One region of the Pseudoalteromonas sp. CNAT2-18.1 genome, then DNA from elsewhere that is predicted to be linked to it. Evidence: predicted binding sites of a transcription regulator. Region 1 holds the regulator's gene; each other region holds the start of a gene.
The links. Region 1 encodes LexA, which represses DNA repair genes until DNA is damaged. Its sites were predicted from a motif close to TACTGTATNNNNATACAGTA; they were not measured.
Positions count from the first base shown of each region.

Region 2: the regulator LexA is predicted to act here: its motif matches at 2,391-2,410, upstream of uvrD (DNA helicase II).
Region 3: the regulator LexA is predicted to act here: its motif matches at 4,345-4,364, upstream of MHM94_RS14005 (SulA-like leucine-rich domain-containing protein).

Region 1 is NZ_JAKRFR010000005.1:436,383-442,868, reverse strand. Features, by position in the region: gene lepB (signal peptidase I) at 1-858, opposite strand, end outside; gene MHM94_RS13670 (hotdog fold thioesterase) at 1,385-1,843, opposite strand; gene grxB (glutaredoxin 2) at 1,853-2,488, opposite strand; gene MHM94_RS13660 (DUF924 family protein) at 2,587-3,117, shown strand; gene MHM94_RS13655 (STAS/SEC14 domain-containing protein) at 3,118-3,483, opposite strand; gene MHM94_RS13650 (HNH endonuclease family protein) at 3,549-4,298, opposite strand; gene lexA (transcriptional repressor LexA) at 4,518-5,135, shown strand; gene coxB (cytochrome c oxidase subunit II) at 5,454-6,486, shown strand, end outside.
Region 2 is NZ_JAKRFR010000012.1:30,703-37,188, reverse strand. Features, by position in the region: gene MHM94_RS18360 (GNAT family N-acetyltransferase) at 1-183, opposite strand, end outside; gene uvrD (DNA helicase II) at 161-2,326, opposite strand; gene MHM94_RS18350 (GNAT family N-acetyltransferase) at 2,578-2,892, opposite strand; gene MHM94_RS18345 (HAD-IA family hydrolase) at 2,870-3,562, opposite strand; gene xerC (tyrosine recombinase XerC) at 3,565-4,497, opposite strand; gene MHM94_RS18335 (DUF484 family protein) at 4,494-5,105, opposite strand; gene dapF (diaminopimelate epimerase) at 5,102-5,932, opposite strand; gene MHM94_RS18325 (lipoprotein) at 5,999-6,184, opposite strand; gene cyaY (iron donor protein CyaY) at 6,331-6,486, shown strand, end outside.
Region 3 is NZ_JAKRFR010000006.1:62,222-68,707, forward strand. Features, by position in the region: gene MHM94_RS13985 (L-serine ammonia-lyase) at 1-372, shown strand, start outside; gene cysB (HTH-type transcriptional regulator CysB) at 428-1,405, opposite strand; gene MHM94_RS13995 (hypothetical protein) at 1,737-2,501, shown strand; gene MHM94_RS14000 (NCS2 family permease) at 2,858-4,150, opposite strand; gene MHM94_RS14005 (SulA-like leucine-rich domain-containing protein) at 4,408-4,857, shown strand; gene MHM94_RS14010 (YchJ family metal-binding protein) at 4,983-5,351, shown strand; gene MHM94_RS14015 (VC2046/SO_2500 family protein) at 5,480-5,989, opposite strand; tRNA gene MHM94_RS14020 (tRNA-Tyr) at 6,102-6,186, shown strand; tRNA gene MHM94_RS14025 (tRNA-Tyr) at 6,211-6,295, shown strand; gene MHM94_RS14030 (YgjP-like metallopeptidase domain-containing protein) at 6,301-6,486, opposite strand, start outside.

The DNA of each region.
Region 1 (6,486 bases):
GCGGCTATCTAAGCTATTATCACGGTTATCTCCGAGCACAAAGTAGTGATTATCCGGCACTTTCCACTTTGATTTTCCTTGATAATATCGCTCAGTTCGTGGGGAGGCATGTTTGTTTAGCCAGATATTATAAGTGTGTTCCTCTATCGACTCTGAATAACCCTGATACGGCGGCTCGCTTATAGCGCCTTGCTCAATTTGATGCAGAGCTTGCAAAGGTGCACATTGAGCATCAAGCGTATCGCACGCGGGTTGAATGAATACTTGCTTGCCCTTCAGCGCTATCGTATCCCCGGGCAGGCCAACAACGCGACTTATGTAGTTGATACTGAGCTGCTCTGGGAACTGAAAGACAATAAGGTTACCTCGCTGAGGCCTTTTGGAAGGGGATTCTTTTTTTAGTTGAATGCCCGCTAAGCGGTGATTTTCATAACCGAGCTTATTTACCACCACTACGCTATTAGGCGTTAACGTAGGGCTCATCGAAGAGGATGGTGCAGCAAACAATTCAAAGGCATTGATTCGCGTAAACAATATAAGTACCAGAAATAGGATGAAACCTAACAGCGATATCCACCAGTTAGCATACCAACTACGGGGTTGGTTGCTGTCATAGTTTTTTGCGAGCCAAAGAGTGTGGATGAACATCAATATAAGTAATAAAAATGCGAGATCGATGTAGCTAGGTAAAAAAGGTGTCAGCTTGGGGCCTAATAGAGCGACCAGTGCAAAAAGGCCCAAATATGCGAAAAATAACCGTCCTCTATTAACATAAAGGAACGCGAAAGGTTGCATAAAAATACCTAAAATGACTGAAACCCAAGTATTTGGTTTCCATAGCTGTTTTTGAGTTGTCATACTTATCCTTGTATATCTTGTTCTCCATGGTGGGAGTCATGACTCTACAACAATTCCCATTAAAGGCCAAAGGTATGGTGTTTTTCCTGTTAGGTTGAAGCCCGGTGTTTCTATTCGCTATTTACTGAATACCTTAAACCTTATTTTCCGTGTATCCATGTCGATGCAGAGGGATTGGGCTGATACATTGATGCTTATAAAAAGAAATGAGCATATGGTTGTAGGTCAGGCTTTTAGCCTGACAGCGTTGATTTTTCTTTTGCTACCTTTAAAGCTCATGATTGCCTTTTTTATTAAACCTACCTACAACGCTAAATAGTGTTATCTTGTAGGGGAGTGAGGTAGTAACCTAAAGGGGAGCGATAACCCTCTTCTTTAGGAAGTTTCCTCCCCCGAGAAGCATTTATTTTCGCTCTTTATTCATGAGTAACATAAGTGTTATTGAGAAGTTAACGGCTTTGGTATGGCTAAAGCCTTGCCTATTTATTTTCAGACTGAAGTCTGACCTACAGGTGATCATCCCGCTTTAAAGCCCTGTGCCTTTTGAACGCTTCTCCACCACCGCAGCCGTCATCCTTGAAATACAGCACAAATCGCCAGCGCTGTTGTAAATTTTTATCTCCCACACTGATGAGCGGCCGCCTAGATGCACGGGCTTGGTCACGGCTTTAAGTGTGCCGGTGCGTGAGGCTTTAAGGTGGTTGGCGTTGATCTCCTGGCCGACGCAGTAGTATTTGCGGGTATCGACCACAAAATTGGCGGCGTAGCTGGCCACAGTTTCGGCTAATGCCACGTAAACGCCGCCATGAACAATGCCCATGGGGTTATATAATTCGTTGCTCACAGGGAGGCAGGCGACCAGGTAATCGTCGCCTATCTCTGTAATCTCAATGCCGAGTTTAGTCATTAAGGTGCCTTTTTCACCTACACCTAAATCAAGCTTTTTACATAAGGCTAAATCAATCTCTTGGGCCCAAATACTCATCTGTAATCCTTAAATAGCAACGCGGGTAAAGGTTTTAATTCGGTGTTCAGTGGCTAATGTATCGACATAGTTGAGTACATGCTCTGGAAAGGTTAAGCCTTTGACCACAGTGAGGTTGCGCAGAAAAGGAAACAACGCCACATCGGCCCAAGTAATATGTTCTGGGGTTTGCAGCCATGTTAACTCACTCAATGCGTGCTCCATCGTGGCGATGTCAGCGTCGCTATTGGCTAACACGCTATCGAAAGATTCGCCCAGGCGCTGCTCTTTCTTCTCGCGAAAATAGCTGATAGCGGTATCAATAGCGTATTCCGGCAGGGCCAGTTGCGGCCAACGCACAAAGGTCAGCCGTAAAAAGGTTTCAAGATGCTTTTCAACCCACTGCTGGGCTTGACTAAAGTGCTCTCCCTGTGACAGCTCCTTGTTGGCAAGAGTACAGAAATACTCGGCAATATCTAAGCTTTCGGCCATCGCGGTATCATCATCTTTGACCAAAATAGGCACTATTTTTTTACCCACTAACTGGTTGGGCGTGGCCTCGTCATCGTTGAGTAGGAAGCGCACATCCACCTCTAGCCCCAAGGCGCGTGCAACCAGTAATGACTTTATACAATAGGGGCAATGTTCAAATATAAACAGCTTCATAAAAAATACCTCAGAGCTTGCGAATTACTACCTTTTGGCCTTAGCTGTAACTAAACAATAGTTGCCGGACGAAAGCAAACTTTCGCCATTAGATCATCATGCAATATGAATCCGTTTACGAATTTTGGTTTACTCACAGCAGTCCACAGGATTGGTTTAAAAAAAGCGCCGACTTTGACGCCACAGTAAAAAAGCAATTTTTACCTACTTACGAGGCAGCGCGCCAAGGCGAGCTTTATTCTTGGCGAAAATCTGCTCGAGGCGCGTTATGTGAAATTATAGTGCTGGATCAGTTTCCTCGTAATATGTTCCGCGATACGGCCCAAGCGTTTGCAACCGATGCACTGGCTTTATGTTTGGCGCAGAATGCGGTGGAGAAAAAGTTTGCTTTAGAACTTGATGATACCGAGCGTAGTTTCTTATACATGCCCTATATGCACAGTGAGAGCCAGGCGATTCATGTGGTGGCAGAGCAGCTTTTTCGGCCCTTAAGTAACTATAAATATGAACTGGCTCACAAAGAAATCATTGACCGTTTTGGGCGTTATCCACATCGTAATGATATTCTCGGTCGGCAATCGAGCGACGCTGAGCAGGCGTTTTTGAATCAGCCTGGTAGCCGCTTTTAGTTAAGGGCTTTGTGCCCAGCGCTTCGCTTGTTCACGTTGTTCATAACGAAAGGATTTAACCTCTGCATGAATAAAGTGTGCGCCAAGGTGCTTGGCAAAGTCACCAAGCAACGAATTGGTGGCAATGGCTACTTTATTCACCTTTTGATGATGGTCGCGCACAAATTGCAGATGAGAGAGTAACGCGGCAAATGAGTCCCACCCCGGAAAGTGTTCAGTAGCAATAATGAGAGCATGTAGCTTTGCATGCTGTTCAATATAAGGGTCGATAATACGCACGGCTGCTGCAAAGTCTTCTGCTGTCAGCTGGCCTTGTGGTTCGAGTAGGGCGGTATTGTGTGTTTCGTTTATAGTGATATTGAGCATATATCCTCGCCAACGAGTTCATTGGATGCTCTATCAATATAGAATATTTACTTACAAGCGGTTGGTTATTGGTGCAAGGTTGTAGGTAGTGCGCTGAGGTTTAAAGTTTCACCTACGCAGCTTTGCAGCAAACTCTGAACTTGGTCTTTTTCGTTTTGCGAGTAGCGAAGGTCATATTTGCTCATGATGTAATTAAAGCGCTGAATGTACTGACAGCGGTAATCTTGATGCGGCGGCAACCATTGCCAAGGGCCTTTTGCGCCTTTGCTACGATTTAGGCCATCATCAACAGCAAGCAAATTCTCCATATCGTTGGCAAATTGTGCCTTTTGCGAACGACTCCAAGTGGCAGCACCGTGTTCATAGGCAAATTTAAGCGGCACAATATGGTCTATATCTAAGTCATCGTCATTGCGTAGTATCTGCCCCGAATAAGGGTCATGCCACTGGCCGCTGGTGACGGTGCAGCGCGCTTGAGTGGTGTAGCTTACATCACTGTGTGATTGGGCAATCAGCACTTCAGCACGGGCGTCTTGGCAGTCGTGATCGGTGTCTAACCAATGTGGCCAGTTATCCCGATGATAACTATTTTCTGATGTTTGTTTAGTGTAGTTCTTTGGTAAACGTCCACCGTCTGCTAGACAGCTTTCTAAGTTCGCATAGGGGGTAAAAGATTGAGTGCGTTGATAATGAGCCGAATCTTCAGGGTGACAAAGGCCGCTGCGCGACATCTTGACCGTATCGGCTTTGCACGCACCTATCGTCAGTGCCGAAATAAGTAAAAGGAACGCTGAAAATACACCTTGGCGAGTCATCTAACTGCTTAATAACATGACTAAAACAGCGCTACTTTAAAGCATTGTCGCGCATTCGTCACCTATCACTTTATGAGTATGAGGTGAGGTTGCATATGAACAAAAGCGAAGTTGCATTAATTAAGGTTGCAACGGTCAGCAAATTCCCTGATTTTATTTGCGATTTTCATTTAACTGTATATACTCACAGTTAAATGTACTGTATGGAAACCCAGTTGTATGCGCCCATTAACTAAACGCCAATCGCAAATTCTTGAGCTGATTAAAGTCTTTATTAAAGATACCGGCATGCCGCCGACGCGTGCAGAAATTGCACAAACACTGGGGTTTCGCAGTGCTAACGCCGCAGAAGAACATCTTAAGGCGTTGGCTAAGAAAGGCGTAATCAAAATGAAGCCTGGCGCGAGTCGAGGTATTCAATTGGTCGAGGAAGAAGAACCCGAACAATTGGGCCTGCCTTTAATTGGCCGCGTTGCTGCGGGCGAGCCCATTCTTGCCCAACAGCATATAGAGAGTCACTGCCAGATAGACCCACTGTTGTTCAAGCCTGCTGCAGATTATTTGCTGCGCGTAAATGGCATGAGTATGAAAGATATCGGCATTATGGATGGTGACTTATTAGCGGTACATCGCACTCAAGTGGCTGAAAACGGCCAAGTGGTGGTCGCGCGGGTTGATGAAGATGTCACCGTGAAGCGCTTAGAAAAAGCTGGGCGTAAGGTTCTGCTGCATGCAGAGAATGAAGAATTCACACCTATTGAAGTCGATTTAGAGAACGAATCCTTTAATATTGAAGGCTTAGCTGTAGGTGTGATCCGAAACGCCGACTGGATGTAATTAAATTTACTTATTTTGCCTCTAATAGGTCTGTTATTAGGGGCTTTCCCCATGTTCCCTCCTTAGCCACAGTGCTTTCTAACAGCTTGAATCTACCTGTTAATTTATTAATAAAACGTAAACAAAAATAGTGTATTAACTTGCTATTAGCTCAATCTTTGACTAATTGGTTATATTACAGGCTTTGCTGGTCGGTTTTTCAACAGTTTATTTAGGGTCAAAGTTGTCGACTGGTAAAAGCATAATAATAACGAAGATTGGGTATTAAGCTGTAACCGCCTCTTCCTTGCATTGCGCAACAATAAGGAGATGGTACACATGAAGAAGCTGAGCTCCCTCATGTTGCTATGTCTGTTATTCCCTCAATTGGTGTCCGCGAATAGCAAGTACAACTTGCGCCAAGGGGTAACTGACATTAGCGAAAATGTTTACCAACTACACATGACCATATTTATTATATGCTGTGTGATTGGTGTGGTTGTTTTCGCGGTGATGTTTTGGGCGCTGCTCAAACACCGCAAGTCAAAAGGGGTCACCCCCGCTACCTTTCATGAAAGCACCAAAGTAGAAATACTTTGGACAGCGATTCCATTTGTTATTCTTATAGCTATGGCTGTTCCGGCCACCAAAACCCTGATTGCTATGGAGGATACAACAAAGGCCGATATCACCATTAAGGTGACTGGTTCACAATGGAAATGGCACTACGAGTATATGGGTCACGATGTGGGCTTCTACTCACTGCTGTCAACGCCTCAAGAGCAAATCAAAAATGCGCAAAATAAGGGCGACAATTACCTCCTCGAAGTAGATAAACCCTTGGTTATTCCCACTAATCAAAAAGTACGTTTTTTAATGACCTCAGATGACGTCATTCACTCTTGGTGGGTGCCCGATTTTGCAGTAAAGAAAGACGCTAACCCTGGGTTTATCAACGAAGCTTGGACACGCGTAAACGAACCGGGTACGTATCGCGGCCAGTGCGCCGAGTTATGCGGTAAAGACCACGGCTTTATGCCGGTGGTCGTAGAAGCAAAACCCCCTGAAGAGTTTGACGCTTGGCTGGCAGAGCAGAAACAAGCGAAGCAAGCTCAGGCGCAGGCCGATGCTGAGCTGCTAGAACAAATCCTCTCTGAAGATGAGCTAATGGCATCGGGCGAGCAAGTGTACATCACGCGCTGTGCAGCTTGTCATCAGCCTACGGGGCTCGGTTTACCTGGAGTCTTCCCCGCCATTAAAGGCAGTCCAATAGCCACCGGCGATATTAACGACCATATCGATATTGTGGTGCACGGTAAGCCAGGGACTGCGATGCAGGCATTTGTCGGTCAACTTACGCTTAAAGAGTTGG
Region 2 (6,486 bases), on a different contig from region 1:
GTTATCAACACAGTGGTTAGATTTACTTAAAGTGAGCCAGTCGCTGTCGGTATCCTGTTGCAAATATTGCAGTTGCTGTGTGCACCATGACGGCTCACCCCGCAGCAGCAACAGTTGCCGCCAACGCCGCTGGGTTAAGCCACTCAGTAACGAGGCTAGCTCAGATTGCTTGTAAGCGCGCATAAGCGGTGACCAACCATTTGCTACCAACATCGTCGAAGTTTACTTGTACCCGTGATTGCGGGCCAGCCCCTTCGTAGTTAAGCACGGTACCCTCACCAAACTTAGCATGGAGAACTCGCTGGCCGAGGCTAAAGCCACTGTCGGCAAACGCTGCTTGAGTCAATGAAGGGCTAAAGCGGTTAGCTTGTTGCGGCGCTGAGATTTTTGTTTTAACACGGATCTCTTCTACACAGTCTTCCGGCATTTCTCGTAGGAACCGTGACGGGCTGTGATACTTTTCTTGGCCATATAAGCGCCGGCTTTCAGCGTGGGTAATATAGAGTTTATCCATGGCTCGGGTCATGCCCACATAACATAGACGGCGCTCTTCTTCTAAGCGACCACTTTCCTCTTGGCTTTGTTGTGATGGGAACATGCCTTCCTCTACACCGACCATAAATACCAGTGGAAACTCTAAGCCTTTGGCAGAGTGCAGAGTCATCATTTGCACTGCGTCTTCGTGCTCTTCGGCTTGACCCTCTCCGGCCTCTAAAGAGGTATAGGCTAAAAAGCCTTGCAGTGGTGAGGAAAACTCTTCATCAACGGGTAATTCATATTGCTCGCAAGCGTTAATAAGCTCTTCTAAGTTTTCCACGCGAGCACGGCCTTTCTCGCCTTTTTCGGCCTGATACATGGCCATCAAACCGGTATTCTCTATGGTGTATTTTGCCTGCTCTGCGAGGGTCAACTCAGCAATACGCTGCTCCACCCCCTCAACCAACTCAATAAAGCGATTAACTGCCGTGGCGGCGCGACCAGACAAATGTTTCTGCTCTAAGATAGCCTTGGCGGCATACCATAACGGCAGCGACTCGGCTCGGGCACAGTCACGAATATGACTGAGCGTCTTATCGCCAATGCCTCGAGTTGGGGTGTTGATCACACGCTCAAAGGCGGCATCATCTTGACGGTTACTGACCAGGCGCAAATAACATAATGCATCTTTGATTTCTTGGCGCTCGAAGAAGCGCATGCCGCCATAAATACGGTACTTTAACCCCTCTTGTAACAAGGCTTCCTCTAAGACTCGAGATTGCGCATTGTTACGGTAAAGAATTGCGGTATCGGTTAGCGCATTGCCCGCATCCATCCAGGTTTTTATTTTGCCAACAATAAAGCGCGCTTCATCTAGCTCGTTAAAAGCAGCATAGATGGAAATAGGCTCGCCTTGATTGCCGTCGGTCCACAAATTTTTACCCATGCGTTCTGCGTTATTCTCAATCAGAGAGTTCGCCGCTTTCAAGATGGTGGCAGTCGAGCGGTAATTTTGTTCAAGACGAATGGTTTCGGCGTCGAAGTCGTCTAAAAAGCGTTTGATATTCTCGATACGGGCACCACGCCAGCCATAGATACTTTGATCATCATCGCCGACAATCATCATGCTGTTGGTATCGCCTGCGATCAGTGCAAGCCAGCGGTATTGAATGGTATTGGTATCTTGAAACTCATCCACCAGAATATGGGCAAAGCGTTGTTGATAATGGCGCAGCAGAGTGGGGTTTTGCTGCAGTACCTCGTAGCAGCGCAACAGTATTTCTGCAAAATCGACCAGTCCGGCGCGATCGCAAGCCTCTTGGTAAGCTGAATAGACGCGCAGCAATAGCTGCTCGTTGACATCATAGGCTTGGATGTCACCCGGGCGCAGGCCCTCATCTTTTTTGGCGCTGATATACCACGCAAGGTGTTTGGCTGGCCACTTCTTCTCATCAATATTCATGGCCTTGAGTAAGCGACGGATCATTCGCTGTTGATCATCGCTATCAAGAATTTGAAAAGACTCAGGTAGCTTGGCTTCGCGGTGATGGGCGCGCAAAATACGGTGTGCCAAGCCGTGGAATGTGCCTACCCACATGCCGCCAACGGAGCCTTGAATGGTCTGCTCGACACGAGCACGCATCTCTTTTGCGGCTTTATTGGTAAAGGTTACGGCGAAGATGCTAAAAGGCGAGGCTCCTTCAACTTGAGTAAGCCAAGCGATGCGGTGCACCAAGACTCGGGTTTTGCCCGAGCCAGCTCCTGCTAATACCAGCATATTTTGCAACGGTGCTGCTACCGCCTCGCGTTGCTTGTCGTTTAAGCCATCAAGTAATTCAGATACATCCATCGCCGCGTTCCACCTGTCATAATTGCCACCAGTATAACAAGAGTTCCAGCTTGGCTAAATAGAATACTGTTTTTATAACCAGTGCGCTGTCTCTTTGTCATTAACTATGGTGTTGCAGGCCCGAACTGGCACCTGATGGCTTTATAGCAGCTTGCTAAATACGATCTTAGTGTCGGCATCAATTTGGCTATTGGCAGTGAGTTGTAGGTACTGATATTTCGCCAACATGGCACGCATAGCGCTAAAGCACATCATGCTCTTAACTTGAATTTCTTGATGGCCCAGCGCTCTTGATATTGCAGCAGCGCCCTGGCTACCCCTTGAGAGCGATAACTGGGCACCACACCGCCAAGCCAGCTATAAAAACATTGTGGTGACAACGCAAAGCCCAGTTTAAAACCGATAATATGATGTTGCTGATAAGCTACGAGAGCAAGGAAAGGAGCCGCTGCGATTCTTCGCTCATAACGAACCAGGCTGGCACCAGTGGCAAGCTCTGGAATACGACGCTGAGCTGTTAAACACTCGGACAAACTAACCGGTTTAAGTGAGAATCTCGAGCTCATGGATATCGCTAATCTCCATATCCGCTAGCCCCTTGTACTGGTAGCTAATCGCTTGGTTATTCAGCCATACACTCTTGCAACCAGCATTATTAGCGCCTTGTACATCGGTGTCTAAGCTATCGCCGATATGGATTATTTGCTGCGGTGTGACTGCCATTGCCTGCGCTGCTTTGTGGTAAAGGTCGCTATAGGGTTTAGCACGACCGTCTGGGCCGGCCATAAACACGGCATCAAACTGGCCATGAAGGTTAAAGCGGGTGACATCGACATTGCCGTTGGTGATGGCTATCAGGCGAAAGCGTTGGCGCAAAGTGTCCAATAATGCCAGCACACTGTCGGCAACAACAATGTCACTGCGGGCCTCGGCAAACGCCCGATAGGCATGTTCAGCATGGCTGTTATCAACACCCAAGTGATTCATGGCGTGAGTAAGTGCCTGCTTACGTAGGGCGGTAACATCATGCGCTAACGCTGGCTGCTGCATTAACGCCTGCTCGCGACAGTATTGCCAAAAATCAGCTTCTTGCTCGCGCCATTGCGGCAATGTTTGTAAGTAATCATGTTGCGCCTGCAGTGCAGCCTTAATGACCGGGTGATTGTTATACAGCGTGTCATCCAAATCAAAACTGAGCACTTTGGCTTGCTCTAAAGCGCGATTGAATCGAATCATAGTTACTTCTGTTTTTTGGCTCTAGGGTGGGTATTATCATACACCTTAGCAAGGTGTTGAAAGTCCAAATGGGTATAAACCTGAGTGGCGGACAAGCTGCTGTGTCCAAGCAACTCTTGCACCGCGCGCAAATCACCACTGGACTCAAGTACATGCGAAGCAAAAGAGTGGCGTAGTTTGTGTGGATGTACCTGGGCACTAATCCCTTGTTTGACACCCCATTCCCGCATGCGCTCACGTACGTGACGAGCAGAAATGCGCAACTTGCGCTGTGATAAAAATAGCGCATCAGAGTCTTGGCCGATCAGCGCTGGGCGTATTTTTAGCCACGAGTTTAATGCGCTAATGGCTTGGCGGCCCACAGGAACAATACGCTCTTTACGGCCTTTACCTAGGACCCGAACTTCTCCGCCACGCACGTCTATATCGGTTACATTTAAGCTCACCAGTTCGCTGATCCGCAAACCACTGGAATACATCAGCTCCATCATGGCTTTATCACGAACTGCAAGGGGATCATCATCATCAATATCCAACAACTGATGCATTTGGTCTACATCTAAGTTACGAGGCAGGGGCTTATCGAACTTTGGCCCTTTTACGTACTGCGCCGGGTTGTCGTGGTGCTGGTGGTAAAGCTTCAAATAGCGAAAAAAAGCCCTCAGACAACTTAATTTCAAACTGACGGTACGTGCACTTAGGCCTCGTGCTCGCAATGACATGGCGAACCGGCGAATATCATCCGCGCTCAAGGTCAGCCAACCATCACGCTCTTCATGATAATACCGCGCCACTTCGAGAAGTTGCCGTTGATATTGTTCTAAGGTGAGTGGCGAATATTGTTTTTCAAAACGAAGATAATCGCTGTACGACTGGACAGGTGTGGCCCAAGTGTCAGCCATGGTCGAAAATGTTAGCGCCTGCGACTCGCTCATGAACTGGTAGCAAGACGCTCTTGTAATGCTTTCACAAACTCGAAGATAAAAAAGCTGTCCTGCGCGGGCTCAAAATGCAGTTCATCTTCGCTGGCAAACGCGAGCAATGCCAAGGGCGCATCCGGCTCACCAATTAAGTACAATGCCGCGCTCTTGCAGGTATGATTAAAGATCAATGCCTGCTCTTGTTCCGAGAGACGTCCTAGATAATGGCCTTGTGCGTGTAAACGGCTATTTATTAGCGGTTGCAGAGCGTCATTGTACTGAACCAACTTGCACTCGTTAAGCTGCAGTTGCTCGCAAATAAGTTGCTCTAGGCTACTGGCAAGCTCGACAAACTCACAGTCACTCATAAGTTGGCGATGGCAGGCACTGAATACTTGGTAAACCTGTTCGTTTTGCTTCGCTTGACTTACAAGTTGTTGTAATTGTTCTTGAAGAGCAAGGTTTTGCTCTCTTAATAGCTGCTGCTGGCGCAGTTGTAAGGAAGCGACGCTCTCATGCTGAGAGCCAAAGTTCATACAAGCAAACACGCCCGGATTTTCTAAAAAGAAGTCTGGGTTCTGTTGTAGGTATTCACTGACTTGCTGTGTAGTTAATTCGCTCATAAGGCTATTTGTCCGTCAAAAACATGCTCTGCGGGGCCCGTCATCTTGACTGGATGACCTTCACCTTGCCACCGTATTTGCAATGCTCCGCCTGGTAGGTCGACCTTGACGTTGCGCCCAAGCTTGCTTTGCAACTGGCCGACAACGGCGGCTGCACATGCACCGCTGCCACAGGCTAAGGTTTCACCTGCGCCACGCTCCCACACTCTGAGTTTAATATGAGACTCGTCAATAATCTGCATAAAACCGACATTGGCACGCTTTGGAAAGCGTTCATGCTGCTCAACAGCTGGACCTAGGGTGTGCACCTCGGCGGCAGTAATGTCTTCAACCTCGATCACACAGTGTGGATTACCCATCGATGCGGCGCCCATAAATAATGTATGTTCTTGGTGGCGAAGAATATAGGTTAGCTCACGCTTATTGGCTTGCAGCGGTATATCTTTGGGCTCTAATATTGGCTGCCCCATATTGACCGTCACTTGCCCGTCTTTTTCAATATACAGCGTCATATTGCCGCCTTTAGTGGAAACGGTGATTTTATGACGATTAGTGAGTCCCTTCATACGTACGAAGCGAGCAAAACAACGTGCGCCGTTACCGCATTGTTCAACCTCGTTGCCATCGGCGTTAAAAATGCGGTAATGAAAGTCTAAATCCGGTGAATAAGGTGCTTCCACCATCAGCAGCTGGTCAAAGCCAACGCCAAAATGGCGATCCGCCAAGCGCTTGATCTGGTCTCGGGAGAGAAAAATATTTTGGGTAACATTGTCCACGACCATAAAGTCATTACCCAAACCATGCATCTTTGAAAAGTTAACTAACATAACGCTTTATAATCGCTCACTCTATGCTGTTACTATGCCTACAAAGTTGCGCCAAGGCCATTGCTTTTACTGCTGTGGCGACGGCTCTGCGTTATCGTTTGCGGTTTCCTTGGCATTTAGCGGTGTTTCTGCTTGTTGGTTATCTACTTGTTCTTGTTGTGGCAAATAGAGCGCGCCGCTTTGACCACACGCACTGAGAAGCGTTAAGCTGGAGGCTGCAAGGATACGAAGCAAACGATGACTTTTGTACATAGCGATTCGATAGATAATTAATATGACTCGTTTTATAATCGCAGAGTAACAGAAAATACAAAAAATGTAGTCGTTGCTGTTGAATTATTTCCCATCGAACGTTACTGCGAGCATATAGGAGCGCAGCCACAATGAGCGAAACCACCATGACCGATACCGAATACCATCAGTTAGCCGATGCCTTGATGCTAACAATAGAAGAGCAGATAGACGATATTGATGCGGATTTAGATTATGAGTCTGCAGCTGGCATATTAGAAATTATCTTTGCTGATCGCAGCAAAATCGTCATTAATAAACAA
Region 3 (6,486 bases), on a different contig from region 1:
ATCTCCGGGGCCGAAGTGGGTTGTCAGGGCGAAGTGGGCGTGGCCTGTTCGATGGCTGCGGGCGCCTTAACGGAAATCATGGGCGGTAACGTAGTGCATGTAGAAAATGCCGCTGAAATCGGCATGGAGCATAACCTCGGTCTCACCTGCGATCCTGTGGGCGGCCTTGTGCAAGTGCCTTGCATAGAGCGCAACGCCATGGGTGCGATTAAAGCCATTAATGCCTCACGCCTAGCCATGCGCGGCAGCGGTGAGCAAAAGGTCTCCTTGGATAAAGTGATTAAAACCATGTGGGACACCGGCAATGATATGAAAACCAAATACAAAGAAACCGCTCGAGGCGGTCTGGCGGTAAACATCATTGAGTGTTAATCGCACAAAAGAAAGGCGCCAACAGGCGCCTTTTTCATATCATGACACTGATCACTTAGCGCACTGGCAACTCAATGCTTTCAAACATCGCATCGACGTCATCTTGATTACGTAATAAGCAGGCTTTTTCAACCCGATCTTTGGTCAAGTGCGGCGCGAAACGCTCAATGAAGTCATACATGTAGCCACGCAAAAACGTTCCTTTACGGAAGCCGATTTTGGTCGTGCTTGCCTCAAATAAGTGGCTGGCATCAATGCACACTAAATCTTTATCGGTGATTTCATCAACAGCCATCGAGGCGACCACCCCGACGCCCAAACCTAAACGTACATAGGTTTTTATAACGTCCGCATCAGTGGCGGTGAAGACTATATGGGGCTCTAACCCCTGAGCATTGAACGCTTTGTCTAGTTCTGAGCGACCCGTAAAGCCAAACACATAAGTGATCAGCGGAAACTCAGCAACATCAGCAATACTAAGGTTATCGGCTTTTTGCGCCAGCGGGTGAGTTTTCGCCACCACAATACTGCGATTCCAGTGATAGCAAGGCAACATCACTAAGTCGGAATACAAGTGTAAGGCTTCTGTTGCAATAGCAAAATCAGCATCTCCACGTGCCGCTGCATCAGAGATTTGCTGCGGCGTACCTTGATGCATATGCAATGAAACCGCCGGGTACTTTTTCATAAAGCCTTGAATGACTTCCGGCAAAGCATAACGCGCTTGAGTGTGGGTGGTGGCAATATTAAGTTTACCTTGGTCTGGCAAGGTATGCTCATTGGCTACAGCCTTAATTCCCTCGACTTTGGAGAGAATCTCACGAGCAATATTGATAATGTCTTTACCGGCACTGGTTACGTGCGTCAGGTGCTTGCCACTGCGTCCAAAAATTTGCACCCCTAATTCGTCTTCCAACATACGTACTTGTTTGGAGATACCGGGCTGCGAAGTATAAAGACTCTCCGCTGTGGCGGATACATTGAGGTTGTGATTAAGCACCTCAACAATATACTTTAGCTGCTGTAGTTTCATGGTCGTTGTTACTTTCTATTATTATTTTACTTGCGATTGCACCAGGCGTTATACGCAGTGGCCTAGACCCTAATCTTCCTGGTGAATGGGAAGGCAAATCAACACCTTGAGCCCATCTTCTTATACATTTTAGCTATTGCGATTAGCTAGGCTAGCACATTTAATTATGTCTCGGTACTGTTGATTTATGTTCAAGGCTGCGATGTTCTCCTATACTCTTATTTTATTTAATGTTATTTCATGAATTTAACGTGTATTACTACCCCAACCTAGGTTCTTTCGGTTAAGATGGGTGGTAATTGGGCAACTCAATGAGTAAGAGAATCGGGGTATGATAGTCTCTATCATTATTATGTTAATTGTCGCGCTTATCGTTATTGCGGTTTGGGTAAGTGCAGTGCAACAGCATAAAGAAAAGCAAGAAGCTCAGCGCCGCCAAGAGCTCGCAAAGCAGAAAAAAATAATAGAAGAGACGGAAGAAGTGCTGGTCAACAGTGTCAATATCCCGTTATCTAATAATGTGATGATGATTCTTTATCGTCGAATTCACGATGCGCTTGCCGCCATGGTTGAGTTGTCACCCTCCTCGAAAGAGCTTAAATCTCGGCTTAATGATGCAAAAACTCGCTTAACCAGTGGCGTTGATGAGAGCGCCAATATGGGCGAGAACTTTGTTCTTCCCGATCATGACAAACAGCTTATTTCATTGATACAGGGAATAAAGAAGCTGCGTACCATCATGCGCTCTGAACACAGCAAGGGCAAAATCGATACCCCTGTGTTTATGCAAGAGGACAAAACCTTTGAGCGCCTGCAATTAAAGATAAATATTGAAAGCCAAATTAAGCGCGGCGTGGCTGCAAGAAACGCCAATATGGTTGGCTCGGCACGGCAGTATTTCGAAAAGGCGTATGCCACGATTACCGCCCTGAATTACAGCGACGACTATGTCACGAATAAGAAAAATCAGCTTGAGGATTATCTCAACGAGATCAGCTCTGAGTTGAAAGCCTCTAACGCCTCCGCCCGTAAAAAACGTGAAGAGGAAGAAAAAGACGATTTGGATGTGTTATTCGCGCCAAAGAAAAAGTGGTAACAGCGTAAATCAAGCTATAACAGATAGGCCGATATCAAACATCGCCTATCTGCTGCCTGTACCGGGCCATGCAGGGTAAATACCTTACGTAAAATCTGCCCACTACCTTCAATCATTGAGCCATACATACCATCCAGCTGTGTGTGCGAACACCCAAACCAAACTCTCCATAATGCTGCGCCGGTACGCAGGGCTAGCCATGATCTGAGTGTGCTGAAGTACAACTACGAAGTGCGACGTCAAGGAGCGACAATTGACAATAGAGGCTGGTTTTTTGAAGCTCGTTGGCTCATACAAAAAATAAAGGCACAGCGTCATAGCTGTGCCTTTTTAGCTGTTATATATGACCTTGCTTACTAAGATAAAAACATGAACTTAAGCAAAAATAGTACTGTTAGAATCCACACACTCAAGCTAATCTCCGCCCCCTTATTACACACTAATTTCACCGCCGTATAGGCGATAAAGCCAAGGGCAATGCCGTGGGCAATGGAAAAAGTTAACGGCGTCATCAACAGCACCACGGCAACTGGAATCGCATCTGTCATATCATCCCAATCAACCAGCTTAAGGTTTTGCAGCATGAGCACCGAGACATACAAAATCGCACCCGCTGTTGCATAAGCTGGAACCATGGCTGCCAAAGGAGCAAAAAACATCATCAGTAGGAAGCAACAGCCCACCACCACAGCTGTTAAGCCTGTACGCCCACCCACTGACACACCGGATACCGACTCGATGTAGGAAGTAGTCGTAGAGGTGCCAAGCATAGAGCCTGCAATTGTCGCCGTACTATCGGCACTCAGTGCTCGACCCAAACGTGGCATACGCCCTTGCTCATCGGCTAAGCCAGCTTTTTGCGTTACCGCCACTAAGGTGCCTGAGGTGTCGAACAAATCCACAAACAAGAATGCGAAAATGACACTGAGCATGGACAACTCTAGCGCCGAGGCAAAATCTAATTGCATAAAGGTAGGAGCGATGGACGGTGGCGCTGAGATCACCCCTTGATATTCAACCAGCCCCAGAGATAACGCAATGCCTGTTACCAACATGATACTGATCAATACGCCGCTTTTGATATCACGATACAACAGCGCCGCTATTACGAAAAAGCTCAGGATAGCGAGCAAAGGCCCACTGCTGGTAATATCACCCATCTGTACGAGCGTGGCTGGACTGGCAACAACAATACCCGCGTTTTTCAGTGCAATAAGCGCCAGAAAAGCGCCAATCCCCGTGGCGATAGCGCGCTTAAGTACCAGTGGAATGGCATTGATTATCCACTCTCTGACCTTAAATAGGCTCAACGCTAAAAAGATACACCCCGACATAAATACCGCCGCTAAAGCCGCCTGCCAGGTGTAACCCATGCCTAATACTACGCCGTAGGTAAAAAATGCATTCAAGCCCATGCCTGGCGCTAATGCCAACGGATAATTCGCCCAAAAACCCATAATGAAGCAACCGATAGCAGCAGCAATACAGGTCGCTACAAATGCTGCCCCTTGGTCCATTCCCGCCTCTGCTAGCATTGCTGGGTTGACAAACACGATGTACACCATGGTGATAAAGGTCGTGAGTCCTGCGATAACCTCGCGTTTAACGGAGCTTCCATGCGATTTTATTTTGAACAGTCTTTCGAACATAGGAGTAAACAGTGATACGTAAAATAGAAGCGGCGGATACTAGCATAAATGCGGACAAATGACCGCATGTTTACACAGCAATGTTGGCACTGAAATAAAGCTTTAGCTTCTTCGGTATCGCTAAGCGTTTAAAGCAACGAACAAGACGTTTAAAAAAGAAACAAAAAAAACTTGCACTGAATAACTGTATAAACTACTGTATACATACACTGTATAAAACACTGTATATGGTTCACAAAATCCACAGCGAGGCAATTATGTTACATACAGCAAGTGTTCGTCATGTTAAAAGCTATCAGCAAGATAACCCTAATGTGATTAATATCGTAAAAACTGAGGATGAGATCTCTGCAACATTTGAGATGCTTAAAATCGTTCATCGTTACAATCAAAATAATGGCTGGACGCTATTAGTCGCCCCTGACAATGTACCTAGCCGCCACCTATTGGACGCGTGCTCTATCGACACGAATAAATTGCTGGTAATTCGGGCTAAACATGTTGTTGATATGGAATACATGCTTAATTGTGCGCTGCAAAATGGCCGTTTTGCGGCGGTGATCACCTGGACGGATATTTTAAAACAGCAACAACTCGAAGCCTTACAACTTAATACCCACCAAGCTAAAGCACAGCTTTACTGTTTCACTACCGAGCATAACGCCAGCGAACAAACAACTGTGCCCTCGCAGTTACAAGTCTGCTAATATAGTGGCGTGATTCCTTGTAGTTAGAAAATGCGATGTGCCATTGTGGATTGCCGCAGCCTTTTGCTGATTGCTGCGGCCGGTTTGTAAGTAGAGCTATTGATGCCCCCGACGCCCAGAGCCTGATGCGCTCTCGTTATAGTGCATTTTGTGAACAAGCTATTGATTACTTATGTTTTACCTGCTCAGAGAAAGCCCTAGAACAAAACCCCAGAGAGGAAGTGGCTGAATTTGCCCAAGCTGCGCATTTTGTACGCTTACACATAATGGATTATGAGCCTGGCGATGCTTTGGCCTATGTTGAATTTAAGGCTTTTTACATCATTGCCGATACCCTTCACTGTATTCATGAACGCTCACAGTTCATTCAACAGCACCACCAGTGGAAATACGACAGCGGGCAGTTGTTTGAAGCCGCTGATGTAAAGCTTAAACGCAACGATCCCTGCCCATGCTTAAGTGGCAATAAATTCAAAAAGTGCTGTATGCCTTGATGTGATGCCGCCGCCCGGTGACAGCTTTAGGTATTCGCTTAATTAGTACAAGAACCCCTTGGCTCGCACCTGCTATTGCATCCTGATTAGCGCGCTCTGACTGGCCAAACGCTATTATACGCAGGCCACTACGCGTGTGCTAAAGACGAGGACTTATTTATATCCACAAGTTGATCGTAAAAGGCTGCACTATCCATTTGCGGCTCGTTCAGTGGCTCATATTGGCGATGATGTTTTGCCTGTACGCTCGGATCGCAATTATCAATTATAGGTAGTGGAACATAAGTTTTGTCGTCTCGCACTGCCAAAGGCTCGGGGGTTAGACACTCTTTTAAGCGCAGAGTTGTCATTGAGCTTTGCGCCAATAATGCCCTGTCATGCTGAGCTCTATCTATGTGGTAATCCGGTAATGCCGTTGGTTTAGAAGGCGCAGCGCCCAACTGCAATCGCAACTGCTGCTCATCCACTTGGTGAGATTCTAGTTCCGATTTGGGAAGGTGAAACTGGGCAAAATCGAGTGCATCTGCTGATAATGATGCTAACAGCCAAGCAAAGTCTCCACGACGGGCCTCATGGACACTGCGACATAATTGCGAGTCCATTTGTAGTTCGTTACGAATGACGGGCTTAACTTGCATAAACTTTATTCAACCTGAATTACTTCTAAGCAGTTATCGGCCTTTTTTCAGCTTTCTTTAGTTTTTTTCTTTACTTGGACTCTGAGTTTGCTATTATCGCCGCCGTTGTTTAGGAGGGGTTCCCGAGCGGCCAAAGGGATCAGACTGTAAATCTGACGGCATTGCCTTCGCTGGTTCGAATCCAGCTCCCTCCACCACTTAACAACACACATCATTCTATTGGAGGGGTTCCCGAGCGGCCAAAGGGATCAGACTGTAAATCTGACGGCATTGCCTTCGCTGGTTCGAATCCAGCTCCCTCCACCACTTTTCTATCGTACAAAATCCAACAGATGTGCATTCTCTTTAAGCCATAATCGCGCTTGGTCGGTATGCTCGTAGTAGCCATTAACCAGTGCCCAAAATTGATGGCTGTGATCCATATGTACACGGTGCGCCAGCTCGTGAACAATGACATAGTCAATAACCCAATGCGGAGCTCCTGCCAACAAGGTATT